DNA from 4 places in the Rahnella inusitata genome. Region 2 is predicted to be linked to each of the others. Evidence: predicted binding sites of a transcription regulator. Region 2 holds the regulator's gene; each other region holds the start of a gene.

Region 1 (4,530 bases), 1.8 Mb from region 2:
TCGGCGAGCGTGACCAGCAAACCGCCGTCGGAACGGTCATGGTAAGCAAGCAGTTTCTGCTCAGAGACCAGCGCCTGCATAGCATTGAAGAAGCCACCGAGCTGTTCTGCACTGCGCACGTCAGCAGGGGTATTACCCAACTGACGATAAACCTGTGCCAGCGCCGTTGCACCCAGCGCATTATGACCGGCACCCAGATCCACCAGCAGCAGCGCGGTATCGCCTTTATCCGTGCGCAGCTGTGGCGTCACGGTATGACGCACGTCTTCGACGCGGGCAAACGCGGTGATAACCAGGGACAGCGGTGACGTCATCTCGCGTTGTTCGTTGCCTTCCTGCCAGCGGGTTTTCATCGACATAGAGTCTTTGCCCACAGGTATGGTGATACCCAGCGCCGGACAAAGCTCTTCACCCACGGCTTTCACCGCCGCGTACAGACCGGCATCTTCGCCCGGATGACCGGCCGCTGACATCCAGTTAGCAGAAAGCTTCACGCGCTTGAGGCTGCCAATTTCCACCGCCGCGATGTTGGTCAGCGCTTCGCCGACGGCCATGCGCCCGGAAGCGGCGAAGTCCAGCAGCGCAATCGGTGCACGTTCGCCCAGAGACATCGCTTCGCCATAATAGCTGTCGAGGCTGGCAGTGGTGACGGCGCAGTCAGCGACAGGGATCTGCCACGGGCCGACCATCTGGTCACGCGCAACCATGCCGGTAACCGTGCGGTCGCCGATAGTGATCAGGAAGGTTTTCTCAGCCACCGCAGGCAGATGCATCACGCGTTTTACTGCTTCAGCGATTTGAATATTTTCCGCGTTAAGGTCATCACCGTTCGCTTTCAGCGTCGTGACGTCACGGGTCATTTTCGGCGTTTTGCCGAGCAGCACGTCCAGCGGCATATCAATCGGCTGGTTGTCGAAATGGCTGTCTTCCAGAGACAAGTGCATTTCTTCTGTCGCTTCGCCGATCACGGCGTAAGGCGCGCGCTCGCGTTTACAGATGGCATCGAACTGTTCGAGCTGAGCAGGTGCGACCGCCATCACGTAACGTTCCTGAGATTCGTTACACCAGACTTCCAGCGGGCTCATGCCCGGCTCGTCGTTGAGGATATCGCGCAACTGGAAGCGGCCGCCACGGTTGCCGTCGCTCACCAGTTCCGGCATGGCGTTGGATAAGCCGCCTGCGCCGACGTCATGGATGAACAGAATCGGGTTGTCTTCACCGAGCTGCCAGCAGCGATCGATGACTTCCTGGCAGCGACGTTCCATTTCCGGGTTATCGCGCTGTACGGAAGCAAAATCCAGATCCGCATCGGACTGGCCAGAGGCCATAGAAGAAGCCGCACCGCCGCCCAGACCGATATTCATCGCAGGACCGCCGAGGACAATCAACTTCGCACCAACGGTGATCTCGCCTTTTTGCACGTGATCGGCACGGATGTTACCAATGCCTCCCGCCAGCATGATCGGTTTGTGGTAACCGCGCAGCTCTGGGCCGTTGTGGCTGTTGACGTTTTCTTCGTAAGTACGGAAGTAGCCCAACAGCGCCGGGCGACCAAATTCATTGTTGAACGCTGCGCCGCCCAGCGGACCGTCGGTCATGATATCGAGCGCGGTAACGATGCGATCCGGCTTCCCGAAATCTTCTTCCCACGGCTGTTCAAAGCCCGGAATTCGCAGGTTAGAAACGGAGAAACCGACCAGACCCGCTTTTGGTTTTGCCCCGCGACCGGTTGCGCCTTCGTCACGGATTTCACCACCGGATCCCGTTGCCGCGCCCGGCCACGGAGAAATTGCCGTCGGGTGATTGTGGGTCTCGACCTTCATCAGGATATGCGCCTGCTCCTGATGGAAATCGTACAGACCGTCTTTCGCATCGGCGTAAAAACGGCCAACCTGCGAACCTTCCATTACAGCGGCGTTATCTTTATACGCAGAAAGCACGTAGTCCGGCGTCTGTTCGAAGGTATTTTTGATCATCTTAAACAGGGATTTCGGCTGCGTTTCGCCGTCGATAACCCAGTCAGCGTTGAAGATTTTGTGGCGGCAGTGTTCGGAGTTAGCCTGCGCGAACATATAGAGTTCGATGTCAGTCGGGTTGCGCCCCAACGACGTAAAGGCTTCCATCAGGTAGTCAATTTCGTCCTGCGCCAGTGCCAGACCCAGTTTGGTGTTGGCGCTTTCCAGCGCGCTGCGACCTTCGCCAAGAACATCTACATGCTGTACCGGCGCGGGCTGATGTTGTGCGAACAAAGCGCTGGCGTCTTCCAGCTTACCGAAGAGGGTTTCCATCATCCGGTCATGCAGCAATGCGCCCAGCTGTGCCCATTGCGCGTCGGTCAGTTGCGGTGCCTGTACGTAGAATGCCAGACCACGCTCCAGACGCAGCACCTGAGATAAACCGCAGTTGTGAGCGATGTCAGTGGCTTTGGAAGACCACGGAGAAATGGTGCCGGGACGTGGAGTGACCAGCAGTAAGCGGCCAGTTGGAGCGTGTTCAGCGAGAGAAGGACCGTATTTCAGGAGGCGTTGTAACTTGGTTTGTTCGTCCGAACTCAGCGGTGCGCTGACATCGGCAAAGTGTACATATTCGGCGTAGACATCGCTGACCGGAAGGTGGGCATCCTGACAGCGGGACAACAATTTGTTAATGCGAAAAGCCGACAAAGCGGGCGAACCACGCAGTATTTCCATAATCACAGATCTCTCGTCTTCGAAGACACTGACCACAGTGCTTCATTGGGCGCAACAGGGGGAAAACGCGGCCTATTATAAAGAAAGCCATCGCCCGACGAAACCGTTTGCGCAGGGAATATTGATATTCATTTATAGGCGGACATTTTGTGCGGGCATTATGAATAAAGTTGCAGACTGCCGTTTTGTTGAGCAAAATGCGTCAGCACTGGGGATATAACCATACTAACTGCACAGCATATCGTATAAAAACAAGAGCGCCGCAGCGAGATAACTATTTGACGCGACTAAAAATTAATTATGTCCTGATGGGGATTGCCGCCCTGTTGCTGGCGCTGGCCTTATGGCCTGCCGTGCCGTGGCACAGGGGTGATGGCGACCAGTTGGATCAAATAAAATCCCGTGGAGAATTGCGCGTCAGCACGCTCAATTCTCCACTGACTTTTATGGACTCCCCGGAAGGTAATCTCGGCTTCGATTACGAGCTGGCGAAACGCTTTGCAGATTATCTGGGCGTGACGCTGGTCGTCTCTCAGCACACCACCGTTGACGCCATGTTCAGTGAGCTGGACCACGATAAAGCCGACATGCTGGCATCGGGTCTGGTTTACAACAATGAACGGCTGAAAAACTACCGGGCCGGGCCAGAATACTATTCCATTTCGCAGCAGCTGGTTTACCGGCAGGGTGCCGCACGCCCGAAAAGCTTCGCCGACATTAAAGGCACGCTCATGGTTTCCGCTGGCACCGCGCATATTGCGACGCTCGAAGCCGCGGGCAAAAAATTCCCTAACCTGACGTGGAGCACCACAGACAAGATGTCGCCGCGCGACCTGTTGCAACAGGTGGAAAACGGCAAGCTGGATTACACTCTGGGCGATTCCGTGACTATTGCACTGATGCAGCGTGTGTATCCGCGTCTGGCCGTTGCCTTCGACGTCACCGAAGATGAACCCGTCACCTGGTATTACCGCAAGCAGCCGGACGATGACAGCCTCTCCGCCGCCATGCTGGATTTTTTCAGTCAGATTGCCGACGACGGTACGCTGGAGAAACTCGAGGAAAAATACCTCGGCCACGTAGGCGACTTCGATTACGTCGATACTCGCACCTTCCTCAATGCCATCGACAAAACGCTGCCGGATCTGCAGCCGCTGTTTGAAAAGTACGCACAGGACATCGACTGGCGGTTGCTGGCTGCTATTGCTTATCAGGAATCACATTGGGATCCACAGGCCAAATCACCGACCGGCGTGCGTGGCGTGATGATGTTAACCCGTGCAACCGCATCCGGGCTGGACGTGGATGACAGAACCGATGCTGAGCAAAGTATTCGCGGCGGTGCGCTCTATCTATCGAGGCTGATGGAAAAGATGCCGGAAACGATTCCGCAGGATGAGAAAATCTGGTTTGCCCTTGCCGCGTATAACATGGGTTACGGCCACATGCTGGATGCCCGTAAGCTGACGGCGCAACAGAAAGCCAACCCCGACAGCTGGGCGGATGTAAAACAGCGGTTGCCGATGCTGAATCAAAAACGTTATATCGGCCGCACAACCTACGGCTATGCGCGTGGGACTCAGGCCTATAATTACGTCGAAAACATCCGTCGCTATCAGCTCAGTCTGGTGGGATATCTGATGGAAAGAGAGAAAAAACAGGCGCAACAGGCAGCGTTGCAAGCTCAGTTAGGCCAGGGCTATCCGGTGGTGGATACGAAGGAAGCGCTGGAGGAATAATCCTGTGATCATTCTTCCGGCGGTGCGCCATTTTCAGCAACGCGTTGCGCCAGCCGCAGCGCTTTTTTCTGACTGCGACGATAACGGAAGAATGCGCTCAG
Region 2 (4,530 bases):
TTGTGCTGCTCTTTACCCAGCTATTTTTGAATATAGCCCAGGCCTCACCGCAGACCCGTGTTGCGGCCGATCAGAAAAAGAATCACGTTAACCAGGTTACCCCTGAAGAACGCCGAAAGCGTAAGACGGTTGCTGCCAAAACCACAAAAAAAACCAAAGTGGCACCGGTCAAAGAACAACAGAGCCACGAAAAGAATGCGAAGAAGAGAGTTAAAAGCACCGAACTGGTTAAGCGAAAAAACGCTTCAGAGAAAACAGTAAAAACAACGCGGGCTGAGAGCAAAAAAGAAAAAACACTCAAGACCACCCGGGCCGAGAGCAAATCCACCAAGAAATCTAAAACCCAGGCTCTGGCAAAAAACGCCACGACGAAGGCCAGCAAGAAAGAAGCCTATGGTCGCCACCGTAAAGGTAAAAAGTTAGTTGAAGAAGACAGCAAGCCGATTACATTAAGTGCGACGCATAAAAAACGTTATCAACATGCGCAGCAAACGGCGATGACCAAGCTGATGCATCAGGTCGGCAAGCCTTATCGCTGGGGTGGCACCTCACCTAATACCGGATTCGATTGCAGTGGTTTAGTTTATTACGCGTACAAAGATTTGATTCGCATTAAAATGCCGCGCACGGCCAACGAAATGTACCACCTGCGCGACGCAGCGCCGGTGAAACGCGGCGAGCTGGAATCAGGCGATCTGGTGTTCTTTAGAATCAATAACCGCGGAGCCGCGGACCACGTCGGGGTTTACGTCGGTAACGGCAAATTTATTCAGTCTCCGCGTACCGGTGAAGACATCAAAATCACTTCCCTGGGCGATGATTACTGGCAAGACCATTACGTGGGCGCACGTCGGGTAATGACCCCGAAAACGATCCGATAATAAACAGTTCGTTAAGTCTGAAGTTTCGCTAATCAGCCATTGAATAGCATTTAACGAAGCGTTTCTGCAGGGAAGAGTATCGGCGCAAAGGTCACTGCGTAAAATAGAAAGGGCGATTCCTGTAACAGGTAATCGCCCTTTTTATTGCCTGACTTGCGCGTCTTTTAGTTCATTACTGCGGTGAAGCTGAAAGCGACAATCACGAGCAAAGCGCAAACCGTGGTGATTAATGACAATTTTAGATTGCGGTCCATAAAACCCCCTTACAGATCAATTGTGGCGCTTCATTTAGCCACACTAAATGTGTGCCAACGCATTTTCTCATACTTCCCGGCTAAAATCCCGCGTTGATTCATGCGCGATAACCCACAATAACACTTCCACTTTCCTGCAATATAAGAGAAAATTGTCGGTTACCACGCCTGTGTGCCGGTCGATTTCTCCCGAGGGCGCTTTACGCCTCACTCTGACGAACTCACCCAACGATTTCACTGCCTTTTTATAAGCCCGCAGTGAAATCCACGCAAGCAAACGATTAACATAATGCTAACGTGCTGAAACACGTGAGTTCAGGAGTCATTCCTTACATGGCAACGATTAAAGATGTCGCAAAGCGCGCTGGCGTTTCCACCACAACCGTGTCGCACGTCATCAATAAAACACGTTTCGTCGCCGAAGACACCAAAGCCGCGGTTCTGCTGGCCATCAAAGACTTGCACTACTCACCAAGCGCCGTCGCACGCAGCCTGAAGGTCAATAACACTAAAACGATCGGCCTGCTGGCGACGTCAAGCGAAGCGCCCTATTTTGCCGAAGTGATTGAAGCCGTGGAGAACAGTTGCTTTTCCAAAGGCTACACGTTGATTTTGTGTAACTCACACAACAATCTGGATAAGCAGCAGGCCTACCTGGCGATGCTGGCACAAAAACGTGTCGATGGTTTGCTGGTGATGTGTGCGGAATACCCTGATGAACTGCTGAACATGCTGGAAGAATACCGGTCAATCCCGATGGTCGTAATGGACTGGGGCGAAGCGCGTAAAAACTTCACCGACAGCATCATCGATAATGCGTTCGAAGGCGGATACATGGCCGGACGCTATCTGATTGAACGCGGCCATCGCGATATCGGCGTGATCCCGGGGCAGCTGGCGCGTAACACCGGCGGTGGCCGCTTCCAGGGTTTTGTGAAAGCGCTGACCGAAGCCAATATTCCTTTGCGTGAAGAATGGGTCGTCCAGGGTGATTTCGAACCCGAGTCAGGTTATCAGGCTATGCAAAAAATCCTGATGCAAAAGCAACGCCCGACCGCCGTGTTCTGTGGCGGTGACGTCATGGCGATGGGCGCGATTTGTGCAGCCGATGAATTCGGTTTGCGCGTTCCTCAAGACATTTCCGTTATCGGATATGATAACGTGCGTAATGCCCGTTACTTCTCACCAGCGCTGACCACGGTGCATCAGCCGAAAGAGCGTCTGGGTGAAATGGCCTTCACGATGTTGCTCGATCGCATCGTCAGCAAACGAGAAGAATCTCAGACCATCGAGGTACATCCGAAGCTGGTAGAACGCCGCTCAGTGGCCGATGGCCCTTTCCGCGACTATCGCCGTTAATGTTTGCCTTTACTCTTTGCTATTAATGCTTTTAACGCCTGCTTTTGCAGGCGTTTTTATGCAACACGCGCATTAATTTTTAGTGAAAATTTGTCACGATAAATCATATCTGACCCTTATTATTTATTAAGTAAATTCATTTATTACATGAATTAATCCACTACAAATAATTACCTTCATAATATCATTCGCGTAAGTTATCTATAAAAAAAACAATACAAAATACATATTAAAAAAAATTTCCCTATATATTACAGGCAAATGAAGATTACACATGATTTCAGAAAGCAGACTAGCACAATTAAAATTTCACTTTCCAAAAAGGTTCAACTAATATCCTTCACCTTTTGAAATGGAAGTAAGGAAAATCTAATGGAATGGAAACCGAGTGTACTCGCAACACTCATCTCTTGTGCTATTTTCAATACCCACGCAGGAGTAATGCGTGAAGATGTATCGGTACAAGACTACCGGGACTTCGGTGAAAACCTGGGTAAATATACCCCCGGAGCCGAAAATGTAGAGGTTTTTAAAACTGATGGTACGTCTGCGGGCTTCTTAAATTTCCCGATCCCCGATTTTAGCTCCACTGATGACTCCGCCGTTGCAACGTTAATTTCACCCTCTCACATCGTGAGCGTTGCTCACAACGGTGGCTATAAATCAGTAAAATATGGAAATAATGCGAAGTATTCTTACACTTATCAACTCATCAGCAGAAATGTCGATCCCTCAGGCAGAGATTTTCATGTTCCACGCCTAAATAAAGTTGTAACAGATGCGGCACCAGCCCCCATGATGCTCGCTAATGATGCCCGTAACGATCATGAAAGATATAAATATTACACTCGGGTTGGTTCAGGCACTCAAGTCCAGGTCATTCCGGGAACAAATAAAACCAAACAGCTAAGCAGCGCTTATAAATGGAAATCGGGCGGGACAATGATTAATCCCACCTTTGAAAACTGGAGATTACGGTGGACAAACTACGCGCCAGACGATGCGCGTACGACGCCTTTTAGTTCTGCTGCGCAAGGTGGCGATAGCGGAAGTCCGCTATTTGTCTATGACAGCGTAGATAAACAATGGGAATTGTACGGTGTAACGACGTCGGGTAATGGTTCACCCCCTTACGCGTTGACCACGTATAACTTAGATCTGCAGACAGCCTTTATAAAATCGATCATTGATTCAACGACGGATCCCGATGTCGTGGATGTGCAGGCTGATGGCGATATTCATTGGGGGACCGCCGCTATAACCCAGGGCGATTCTCAGTGGATATGGCATGGTCTAAGCTACGCGCTCCCTACTCAGGCAACCAATGATCAACTGAACGCAACACACGACCTGCGTTTCAATGGCGAAGGTGGTCAACTTGTGCTGGATTCTTCCGTGAATCTGGGCGCGGGTAAACTTCAATTTTCCAATGATTATCGCGTCACCTCCGCGACAGGTGCGAATGCCACCTGGGTGGGTGGCGGCGTAGAAGTGGATGATGGTAAAACGGTTGACTGGGAAGTTAACGGCCTCAAAGGCGATAACCTGCATAAAATCGGTGAAGGGACACTGTATGTAAATGCTACCGGCGTTAATGAGGGTGGACTGCGAGTCGGTGACGGTACCGTGGTGTTGGCCCAACAAGCTGACCAGAACAATAATCGCCAGGCATTTTCTACCGTCACGTTGGTCAGTGGCCGTCCAGTTGTGCAACTTGGTGACGAGAGCCAAATTGCCGGCGATCAGATTCAATTTGGTGCGCGCGGGGGCACTCTTGACCTGAATGGTTACGATATGTCTTTCGCGACGATAAATCACAATGACGATGGTGCGATTATAGCTAACACCAACGATGCTGAACAATCTACGTTGACGCTAAACAACACTTCTTCCCAGAGTTTTATCGGTCATTTAGGCTCGTCGGAACATCCTGATGCGCTTAATATTGACTATGTCCCGGCAGGAGATAATAGCTGGAACTTTGCTGGCGGAGTGGATGCTAATGATATGACAGTGCGTGCGGGCACTGCGATCTT
Region 3 (4,530 bases), 2.3 Mb from region 2:
GGGGCTCGTTGCTGAAGCACTGAGTCTTCAGTCTGCTCCGTTCGGCAGGATTTTTCGATCGCGCCATCTCAACATTTAAAAAAACAAAACCAGAAAATTTGCTCAACGTATTGGGTTTTCTCAAATGTTCCGAGCCGGTGGAGTTGTGACCTAAAAAGCTTTGGCCGCTTTCAAAAATCACGCCGGAGGGAGAGGTGGAAAACCGCGCGGCTTTTTTTGCGCGGGTTGTAACCCGACCGGAGGGCACCGCGCAGCGGCGAGATTTTGCGGCAATCACAGAAGCCGCTGAAACATAGCCCGTCTGCATGGCACATGTTTGAAAGAGCCAGAGATTCTTAAGAGGCGCGGCGACAGGCGCCTCTTAAGGCCGGTTTGGGTGGCAACCCAAGGTCTTGACCTGAAAAATAGCCCGTCTGCATGGCACGTGTTTGAAAAAGCGAGGAGAGTGCAGAGGGGAAAAGCTTTTCTCCTCTGCTAGTTTTACGCGCGGTAAGTTAAACGATCACCGCTATTGAGAAACCGAAAACTTCGATCAAAAATTAAGGCCGCCAAATGCCCGGCCAGGCATTAGATAGCCCATCCACCCGCATAAAACACCACCAACGCCACCGCGATGATCACCGTCCCGACGTTAAGCTTGCGCCATTCCCCCGAGAAGATACGGCCAATCACCAGCGCGCTGAAGCCCAGCATGATCCCTGTGACGATGTTACAGGTCAGCACGATAAATACCGCGCATAACAAACCCGCCATGGCATCGACAAAATCTGTGAAATCCAGCTTGTTAACGTTGCTCAGCATCAGCAGGCCGACGTACATCAGCGCTGGCGCGGTGGCATAAGCCGGCACCAGATAAGAGAGCGGAGACAGGAACAACATCAGCAGGAACAACACGCCGACAACGGTGGCCGTCAGGCCGGTTTTGCCGCCCGCCGCCGTACCTGCGGCTGACTCAATGTAAACCGCAGCGGGAGAAGCACCTACCAGTGAGGCGAAAATGCTGCTGACGGAGTCGGCTGTCAGAGCTTTACCGCCGCTGATGATCTGACCCTTTTCGTCCAGCAGATTAGCCTGCCCGGCGACTGCACGGATGGTGCCCGTGGCATCGAAGACCGCTGTCATCACCAGCGCCAGAACGCTTGGCAAGACTGCCGCTTTCATCGCGCCCATGATGTCGAGATCGAAAATCACTGATTTGCCATCCGCGCCCGCCAGAGAAGGCATCGCGAATAAGCCCTGATATTTCACTGCCGGATCGAAAATCAGACCGATAATCGAAATCGCGATGATCACCAGAAGAATGCCGCCCGGCACGCGCAGTTTTTCAAGGCCGAAAATCACCGCCAGACCAAGCAACGTCATGACCACGGGGAAAGAGGTGAAGGCACCCAGCGCGACAGGCAAACCGTCTAAAGGATTTTTCACCACCAGGCCAACACCGTTGGCGGCTATCAGCAGCAGGAAAAGACCAATACCGATGCCTGTCCCGTGCGCAACGCCCATCGGCAAATTGCGCAATATCCACGAACGGATCCCAGTGACCGAGATAATCGTGAACAACACGCCCATCAGGAAGACCGCGCCCAGCGCAACCGGCACGCTGATGTGCTGACCGAGTACCAGACTAAACGCAGTGAACGCCGTCAGGGAGATGGCGCAACCAATCGCCAGTGGCAGATTTGCCCACAGCCCCATCAGCAGGGAACCGAAACCGGCGACCAGACAGGTCGCGACAAACACCGCGGTCGGAGAGAAACCCGCTTTGCCGAGCATCGACGGCACCACAATCACCGAATACACCATGGCCAGGAACGTCGTTAACCCGGCGATCACTTCCTGACGCACGTTACTGCCACGCGCACTGATTTTGAAATAAGCATCAAGCGGGCCCTTTGGCGCAATCGCGCGGCCCGTTTGAGGTTGTTGACTCGACATGGGAAATCCTCTGGATGTCTTTACTGAATAGCCTGCGTGGTCATTATGAAATCGTTTCTTCACGTTCGCTTCCCTGCCTGCTGCGATGAACACCGGCGAAACCGGCATCAACACCGCAGGGCAAACGTTTAACTCACATCGCGTATGGCGGGACTAAAATTTGGCGCAAACGATTATCCGGCCTCTTATACCCTCTTTTCAACTCCGTTTGCCGACAATTTACCTTTGTCCGGTCAATAAAAATGCGGATTTGCTGCAATTTCACTCCCATGGCGATTTACTGAACGGTATCGGTTGCGCACGCGGGCACGGCAATGGAGAAATCGCGGGTGGGGGAAAAGGAAGGAAAGCGGCATCAGAATTAAAAACAGACACTGAAAAAGAAGAGAGAAAACCAGAGCAGAGATCGGACAAATGAAAATCAAAAATAGCATGACTGTTTTTAAGGGTTATTTTTAGAAGCGCTCATTAAGTAAAATATTTCACTAATGAACGCCAGAAATAAAAATAACAGCAGTGTTAAAACTCAGAGGGTTTAAAAAAGCCTAGCGCATTATCGTAAATGGCCCTCCTGTTTCCAGGGCTTTTTGATAAGCCGGGCGCGCCGTGACATTTGATAACCACGCATTCAGATGAGGATATTTACCCAGCCCGGCGCGCGCACTGATGGCCTCGACCGGGAAGCTCATCTGTATGTCAGCTGCGCTGAACTGATAACCGGCGAAATAAGGATGGGTGGCGAGATGTTGCTCGAGGTAATCCATGTGGGTCACCAGCTGCTTGTCGATGTAATTTTTCTGCACCCCCTGCCCGATAGCACCGGCAATCGGACGGATCAGCCACGGCATCGGCGGCTTACCTAATCGGCCAAATATCAGCTTCATGACCAGCAGCGGCATTAGCGAACCTTCAGCATAATGCATCCAGTAACGGTATTGCTGGCGCTCGGCAAAGGCGGCCGGTTTGAGCAGCCCTTCGGCATCATAAACTTCCTGCAAGTATTCAATGATGGCGCCCGACTCGGCAAGGATCAGCCCGTTGTCTTCCAGCACCGGTGATTTTCCCAGAGGATGCACTTTTTTAAGTGAAGCGGGCGCCAGCATAGTGGATTTATCCCGCTGATAACGCTCAATTTCATAAGGGACGCTCACTTCTTCCAGCATCCACAGAATTCGCTGTGAACGTGAATTATCCAGATGATGCACTTTAATCATAATTCTGTTCTATCCCGTGACGTTTAATTATTTGTTAACTATAGACAACAGTTTCGCTCTCTGTTTATCACGCTTTTAAAAACCACGCTGTTCGCAGGTGTAATTGTGTGGCTCTATATTTTTATTTGATTAAATTCACTTACAGATTAATCTTAATTACACGAAAAACTCTCTCGTGACTTCATTCGCGTTTAATAACTCTACTGCGATTAATGCCGAATATAAAAATAGCCTGTCGTTTTTGACCCCTGCTTGTGTGGAGCCTTACATGTTTTCCAGTAATTACAACAATGTGCTGGTGATGTTTTCATTCATTGTTGCAATGCTTGCCTCTTATACCGCGCTGGATATGGCCGGTCGGGTCGCGACCACTCAGGGAAAGGCCTCCCGTCTCTGGTTAACCGGTGGCGCCATCGCCATGGGGATCGGTGTCTGGTCGATGCATTTCATCGGAATGCTGGCATTCAATTCTACAATATCAATGGGTTACGACCCTCTGATCACCTTGCTTTCTATGCTCATCGCCATTATCTCTTCCGCCTTTGCGCTGTGGCTGGTGTGCCTGCCACAGTTGCCGATGATGCGCTTACTGGCCGGTTCGTTGCTGATGGGCGGCGGGATTGCCGCGATGCATTACACCGGCATGGCGGCGATGCGCATGATGCCCGCTATCGTATACAGCATACCGTGGGTGATGGTGTCTGTGCTGGTGGCCGTGGTGGCCTCGGGCGCGGCGCTGTGGATGGCGTTCCATTTGCGCCAGCAGTCGCCGAATGTGCGTTTGTTGCGCATCAGCGCGGCGGTGATCATGGGCACCGCAATTGTCGGAATGCACTATATCGGCATGGCTGCGGCCAGTTTCCCGCCAATGAGCCACAGCATGGCGGAGTACAGCGGCGTGGATAACAACTGGCTGGCGTTGCTGGTCATTGTCGTGACGCTGGCGATACTGGCGATCACGCTGATTATCTCGGTGCTCGATGGCCGTATGCAGGCGCGCACCTCGGTACTGGCCTCTTCGCTGGCGCAGGCCAACCGCGAGCTGACGCAACTGGCGCTGCACGACAACCTGACCAAACTGCCAAACCGTTTACTGCTTGAAGACCGCCTCGGTCAGGCGGTGCAGAAAGCGGTGCGCGAGGAATCTGAGTTTGCAGTGCTGTTTATCGATCTTGATGGTTTTAAAGCAGTGAACGACGCCTTTGGCCATCACATTGGCGATCAGTTGCTGATCTCGGTGACCGAACGCCTGCTCTCGCATGTCCGCGCATCGGATACGCTGGCGCGTCTGGGCGGTGACGAATTTGTCCTGCTGACCGAAATCACCGAGCCTACCGATGCCTCGCAGCTGGCGGATAAACTGGTGCATCTGATTGCGCGA
Region 4 (4,530 bases), 140 kb from region 2:
ACACCGCGTGTGGTCAGAGTAACCAGCGGATCGGCGACCAGAATATCGAAGCGGTTGTGCTGATGTTGCGCTGCGCCGGAATGCAGCAGCATTGCCCACGGCAAAACTGAAAGCGGCGCGAACTGCGTCAGCAGCGCGTCCGGCTGATACGGCAAAGGGTGGAAAGCAAGGGAGTGAGCGGGTTGCATGACGGGTTTCAGTTTCTCTGGCGCGATGAATGACGTTACAGGCCTGCGATCCTAACATAGATTCCGCCCCCGGAAACCAGCACAGGCGATTTGCATGAATAAGGCGTATACTGTGCAACCCCGCAGCCTGCGGGCGTTGTTTATCTTGCAACAATCACCACGTACAACAGGAACCTCCCATGCTGACAGGTATGCCTTCACTATCACATAACGAACAAGAACAGGCCGCCGATCGTATCCGCCAGTTAATGGAAAACGGCATGAGCAGCGGCGAAGCCATTGCCACCGTTGCGGCAGAAATCCGTGAAACGCACAAAGGCGATCGCGTGACCGTCATTTTTGATGACGAAGACGAATAACATCCCGTCCTGAAAGTTTTCTCTTTCAGGTACGTTGTGATGAAAAAAAACCGGAGCCTTGGCAGGCGTCCGGTTTTTTTTGTGCGAAATTCGCAGGAATTAACCTTTCACGACCACCGCAGCGGCGGCCTGTTTGGCCTGTTCTACCGCATCTTCGACGTTATCTGCAATCGCCAGCGCAACGCCCAGACGGCGTTTTCCGCTGATTTCCGGCTTGCCGAACAGGCGAACCTGATTGTAACCGGTCAGCGCATTTTCCAGACCGCTGAAGGTGACGTTGCTGCTGGTCAGCTCAGGCAGAATAACGGCTGAGGCGGAAGGGCCGAACTGGCGGATATTGCCCACCGGCAGGCCAAGAAAGGCGCGAACGTGCAGGGCAAACTCGGAGAGATCCTGAGAAATCAGCGTCACCATGCCGGTATCGTGCGGGCGCGGTGAAACTTCGCTGAAGATCACATCGTCGCCGCACACAAACAGTTCGACGCCAAACAGACCTTTGCCGCCAAGGGCTTTTACGACTTTTTCGGCAATCTCTTTCGCACGTTGCAGGGCCAGTTCGGTCATTTGCTGTGGCTGCCAGGATTCCCGGTAATCTCCGTCTTCCTGACGATGGCCGATTGGCGCGCAGAAGTGGATGCCATCAACGGCGCTGATGGTCAGCAAAGTTATCTCGAAATCAAATTTCACCAGGCCTTCTACAATGACGCGACCGCCACCGGCACGACCGCCTTGCTGCGCGTAATCCCAGGCGGTTTGCAGCTGTTCTGCGCGTCGGATCAGGCTTTGGCCCTTACCCGATGAGCTCATAACCGGCTTGATAATGCACGGGTAACCGATTGCGTCTACAGCCTGACGAAAAGAGGCTTCGTCATCCGCAAACTGGTAAGTAGACGTCGGCAGTTGCAGCGTTTCGGCAGCCAGACGACGGATCCCTTCGCGGTTCATGGTCAGGCGCGTGGCTTCGGCGCAAGGCACCACGTTGTGACCCTGTTTTTCCAGCTCGACCAGCATACTGGTGGCGATAGCTTCGATTTCCGGCACGATGAAGTCAGGACGTTCGCTTTCGATAACCTGTTTCAGGGCGTCGCCGTCCAGCATATTAATGACATGGCTGCGATGAGCGACCTGCATTGCCGGTGCATCGGCGTAACGATCCACGGCGATCACTTCCAGGCCAAGACGCTGGCATTCAATCGCCACTTCTTTCCCGAGTTCGCCAGAGCCTAACAACATGACGCGGGTGGCGCCGGTGCGCAGTGCAGTACCAATGGTTAACATAGCTTCGTACCCAGATCTGTGATGAAGAAAAATGAGAATTTCGGCGCGCAGTATATCTGAATTAATGGGCAACGAAAACGATTGCGCAGCAGGTTCGCCGAATTCGTCGCGGAGCAAAGCAGGGCGTCCAAGGGATTTTTTCAGCCAGTTTTCTGCCGTTTAAGGCAGTCAGCGGGCGTCTCTGTTATCATTTAGCCAAACCATGGCGTCAGACCACCTGCCGCTGCTTCGATTTTTGCCTCACATAAAGAGTTATCGCCTTGAGCACGCATTCCTTTTCAGCCCTGACACTGCCCGCTGAGCAACTTTCTAACCTGACCGAACTGGGTTATACCGAAATGACCCCGATTCAGGCCGCTTCACTGCCTGCCATTTTGCAGGGGCAGGACGTCCTGGCCAAAGCCAAAACCGGTAGTGGCAAAACAGCTGCATTCGGGATCGGTTTGCTGAACAGTATCACCGTGGCGCAGTTCTACGCTCAGGCGCTGGTATTGTGTCCGACCCGCGAACTGGCGGATCAGGTGAGTAAAGAGTTACGTCGTCTGGCTCGCTTTACCCAGAACATCAAGATTCTGACCCTCTGCGGTGGCCAGTCAATCGGCCCGCAGCTGGAATCACTGGTCCGTCAGCCGCATATTGTGGTGGGGACGCCGGGGCGTATTCAGGAACATTTGCGTAAAGGCACCCTGAAGCTGGATCAGCTGAAAGTGCTGGTGCTGGATGAAGCCGACCGCATGCTGGACATGGGCTTTAGCGAAGACATTGAAGACGTGGTCAGCTACACGCCGCCCGCCCGTCAGACTCTGCTGTTCTCCGCGACGTATCCGGACGGCATCGAGCGTATTAGTTCTAAATTCCAGCGTCAGCCGTTGAAGGTCGAAATCGAAGGCGAAGAAGACGTTGCGGATATCAAGCAGGTCTTTATCGAAGCCGACAAACATCAGCGTTTGTCGCTGCTGGCAGCGGTGCTGTATCAGCATCAGCCCACGTCCTGCGTGGTGTTCTGTAACACTAAGCGCGATTGTCAGGATGTCTGCGATGCGCTGTCCGCCAAAGGCATCAGCGCGTTGGCGCTTAACGGCGATCTTGAACAGCGTGACCGTGACCGTGTGCTGGTACGTTTCTCCAACGGCAGTTGCCGCGTGCTGGTCGCCACCGACGTGGCGGCGCGCGGGCTGGACATCAAAGATCTCGGTCTGGTGATCAATTACGAGCTGTCGTTCGACCCTGAAGTGCATATCCACCGCGTAGGCCGTACTGGCCGTGCAGGCACCAGCGGTCTGGCCGTCAGTTTAGTCACGCCGCAGGAAATGGGTCGTGTTCACGCACTGGAAGATTACACCCGTCAGACCTTTGTCTGGCAGCCGGCTGCGCAGGCGTTGGCCGCTACGCCGGTGGCGCTGGATCCTGTCATGGCTACCCTGTGCATCGACGGTGGCCGTAAAGCCAAAATCCGCCCCGGTGATATTCTCGGCGCGCTGACCGGTGAAGCCGGCCTGACCGCTGCCGAAGTCGGTAAAATTGATATGTTCCCAATCCACGCGTACGTGGCGATTCGTCAGAAGAGTGCCAAAAAGGCGTTGCAGCGTTTGCAGGAAGGGAAGATCAAAGGCAAGAACTGCAAAGCCATCATCTTACGGTAAGCATTATGCGTTGTTCGTCATATTGTTAATGTTGTGTTATTACCTTGTTGGGGATTATATTATCTATCGCAAGCGATGACCTTGTCAGTTGTAGGGATATAAATCCTGCAAGGTCACTGGTAATGATCGACAAAAAGCGGGAAGACGAATAATGAAAAAGATGATCTCAGGCGTAGTGATCGCCATAGCAGGAATGAGCGGGATGACTCAGGTAGCGCAGGCTGCGGAGCCTGAAGTCAGAACGGCAACGGTCGCGCCTTGCTCTACCGCCAGCAAAGATGAGATTGCGGCGCTGGTTAAACGTGATTTCCTGCAAAACCGCATTCCACGCTGGGATGCGGACAAGAAAACGCTCGGCACGTCTACGCCGGTGGCGTGGGTGGCGCCTGACAGTATCGGCGGCGATAACGCGAAGTGGACCATTCCGCTGAAAGTTCGCGGCGATCACACCGACAAAACGTATCAGGTGACACTCAATTGCCAGCTCGGTGAAATCAGTTACAGCACGCCAGTCTGAGTTATACCTGCGTCCGTTTCCTTGGGCGGACGCATTATTCCTTTCATTTCCGTCTCTTGGTTTCCCCGCCTAAACCTGTCACTCTTGTCATACCACTAAGAGGACAAAGAGATCCCGCGATGATGACACCTCCAAAGGCTGAGAAACGCCCTAAAATCCTGAGCGCGCACGGTACTGAACGCGTCGATAACTATTACTGGCTGCGTGACGATGACCGCACCGATCCTCAGGTTCTGGCTTATCTCACAGCTGAAAATGAATACACCGATGAGGCCATGAAACCGCATCAGGCGCTGCGCGAAACACTCTATGGCGAGATGGTGGCGCGCATTGCCCAGCAGGATCATTCTGTTCCTTATGTTAAACACGGTTTCCGCTATCAGACCCGCTACGAGCCGGGCAACGAATACGCCATTTATCTGCGCCAGCCTGCTGACGAACACGAACAGTGGGTGACGCTTATCGACGGTAACGAGCGCGCCAAAGACAGTGAGTTTTATACGCTGGGCGGGCTCGATATCAGCCGTGATAACAAACGTATGGCC

What was found. Region 2 encodes PurR, which represses purine synthesis genes. Its sites were predicted from a motif close to CANGCAAACGTTTGCNTG; they were not measured.
Region 1: the regulator PurR is predicted to act here: its motif matches at 2,787-2,804, upstream of purL (phosphoribosylformylglycinamidine synthase).
Region 3: the regulator PurR is predicted to act here: its motif matches at 2,053-2,070, upstream of I2123_RS21825 (NCS2 family permease).
Region 4: the regulator PurR is predicted to act here: its motif matches at 1,896-1,913, upstream of purT (formate-dependent phosphoribosylglycinamide formyltransferase).

What each region holds. Positions count from the first base shown of each region.
Region 1 is NZ_CP065024.1:4,058,819-4,063,348, forward strand. Features, by position in the region: gene purL (phosphoribosylformylglycinamidine synthase) at 1-2,690, opposite strand, end outside; gene mltF (membrane-bound lytic murein transglycosylase MltF) at 2,969-4,429, shown strand; gene tadA (tRNA adenosine(34) deaminase TadA) at 4,438-4,530, opposite strand, start outside.
Region 2 is NZ_CP065024.1:2,230,507-2,235,036, reverse strand. Features, by position in the region: gene I2123_RS10490 (C40 family peptidase) at 1-881, shown strand, start outside; gene cydH (cytochrome bd-I oxidase subunit CydH) at 1,046-1,135, opposite strand; gene purR (HTH-type transcriptional repressor PurR) at 1,469-2,494, shown strand; gene I2123_RS10475 (S6 family peptidase) at 2,867-4,530, shown strand, end outside.
Region 3 is NZ_CP065024.1:4,674,465-4,678,994, forward strand. Features, by position in the region: gene I2123_RS21820 (hypothetical protein) at 1-307, opposite strand, end outside; gene I2123_RS21825 (NCS2 family permease) at 568-1,935, opposite strand; gene I2123_RS21830 (hypothetical protein) at 2,096-2,353, shown strand; gene I2123_RS21835 (glutathione S-transferase family protein) at 2,481-3,149, opposite strand; gene I2123_RS21840 (putative bifunctional diguanylate cyclase/phosphodiesterase) at 3,418-4,530, shown strand, end outside.
Region 4 is NZ_CP065024.1:2,094,791-2,099,320, forward strand. Features, by position in the region: gene pabB (aminodeoxychorismate synthase component 1) at 1-188, opposite strand, end outside; gene I2123_RS09820 (YoaH family protein) at 368-547, shown strand; gene purT (formate-dependent phosphoribosylglycinamide formyltransferase) at 647-1,825, opposite strand; gene dbpA (ATP-dependent RNA helicase DbpA) at 2,080-3,468, shown strand; gene yebF (protein YebF) at 3,620-3,985, shown strand; gene I2123_RS09840 (S9 family peptidase) at 4,105-4,530, shown strand, end outside.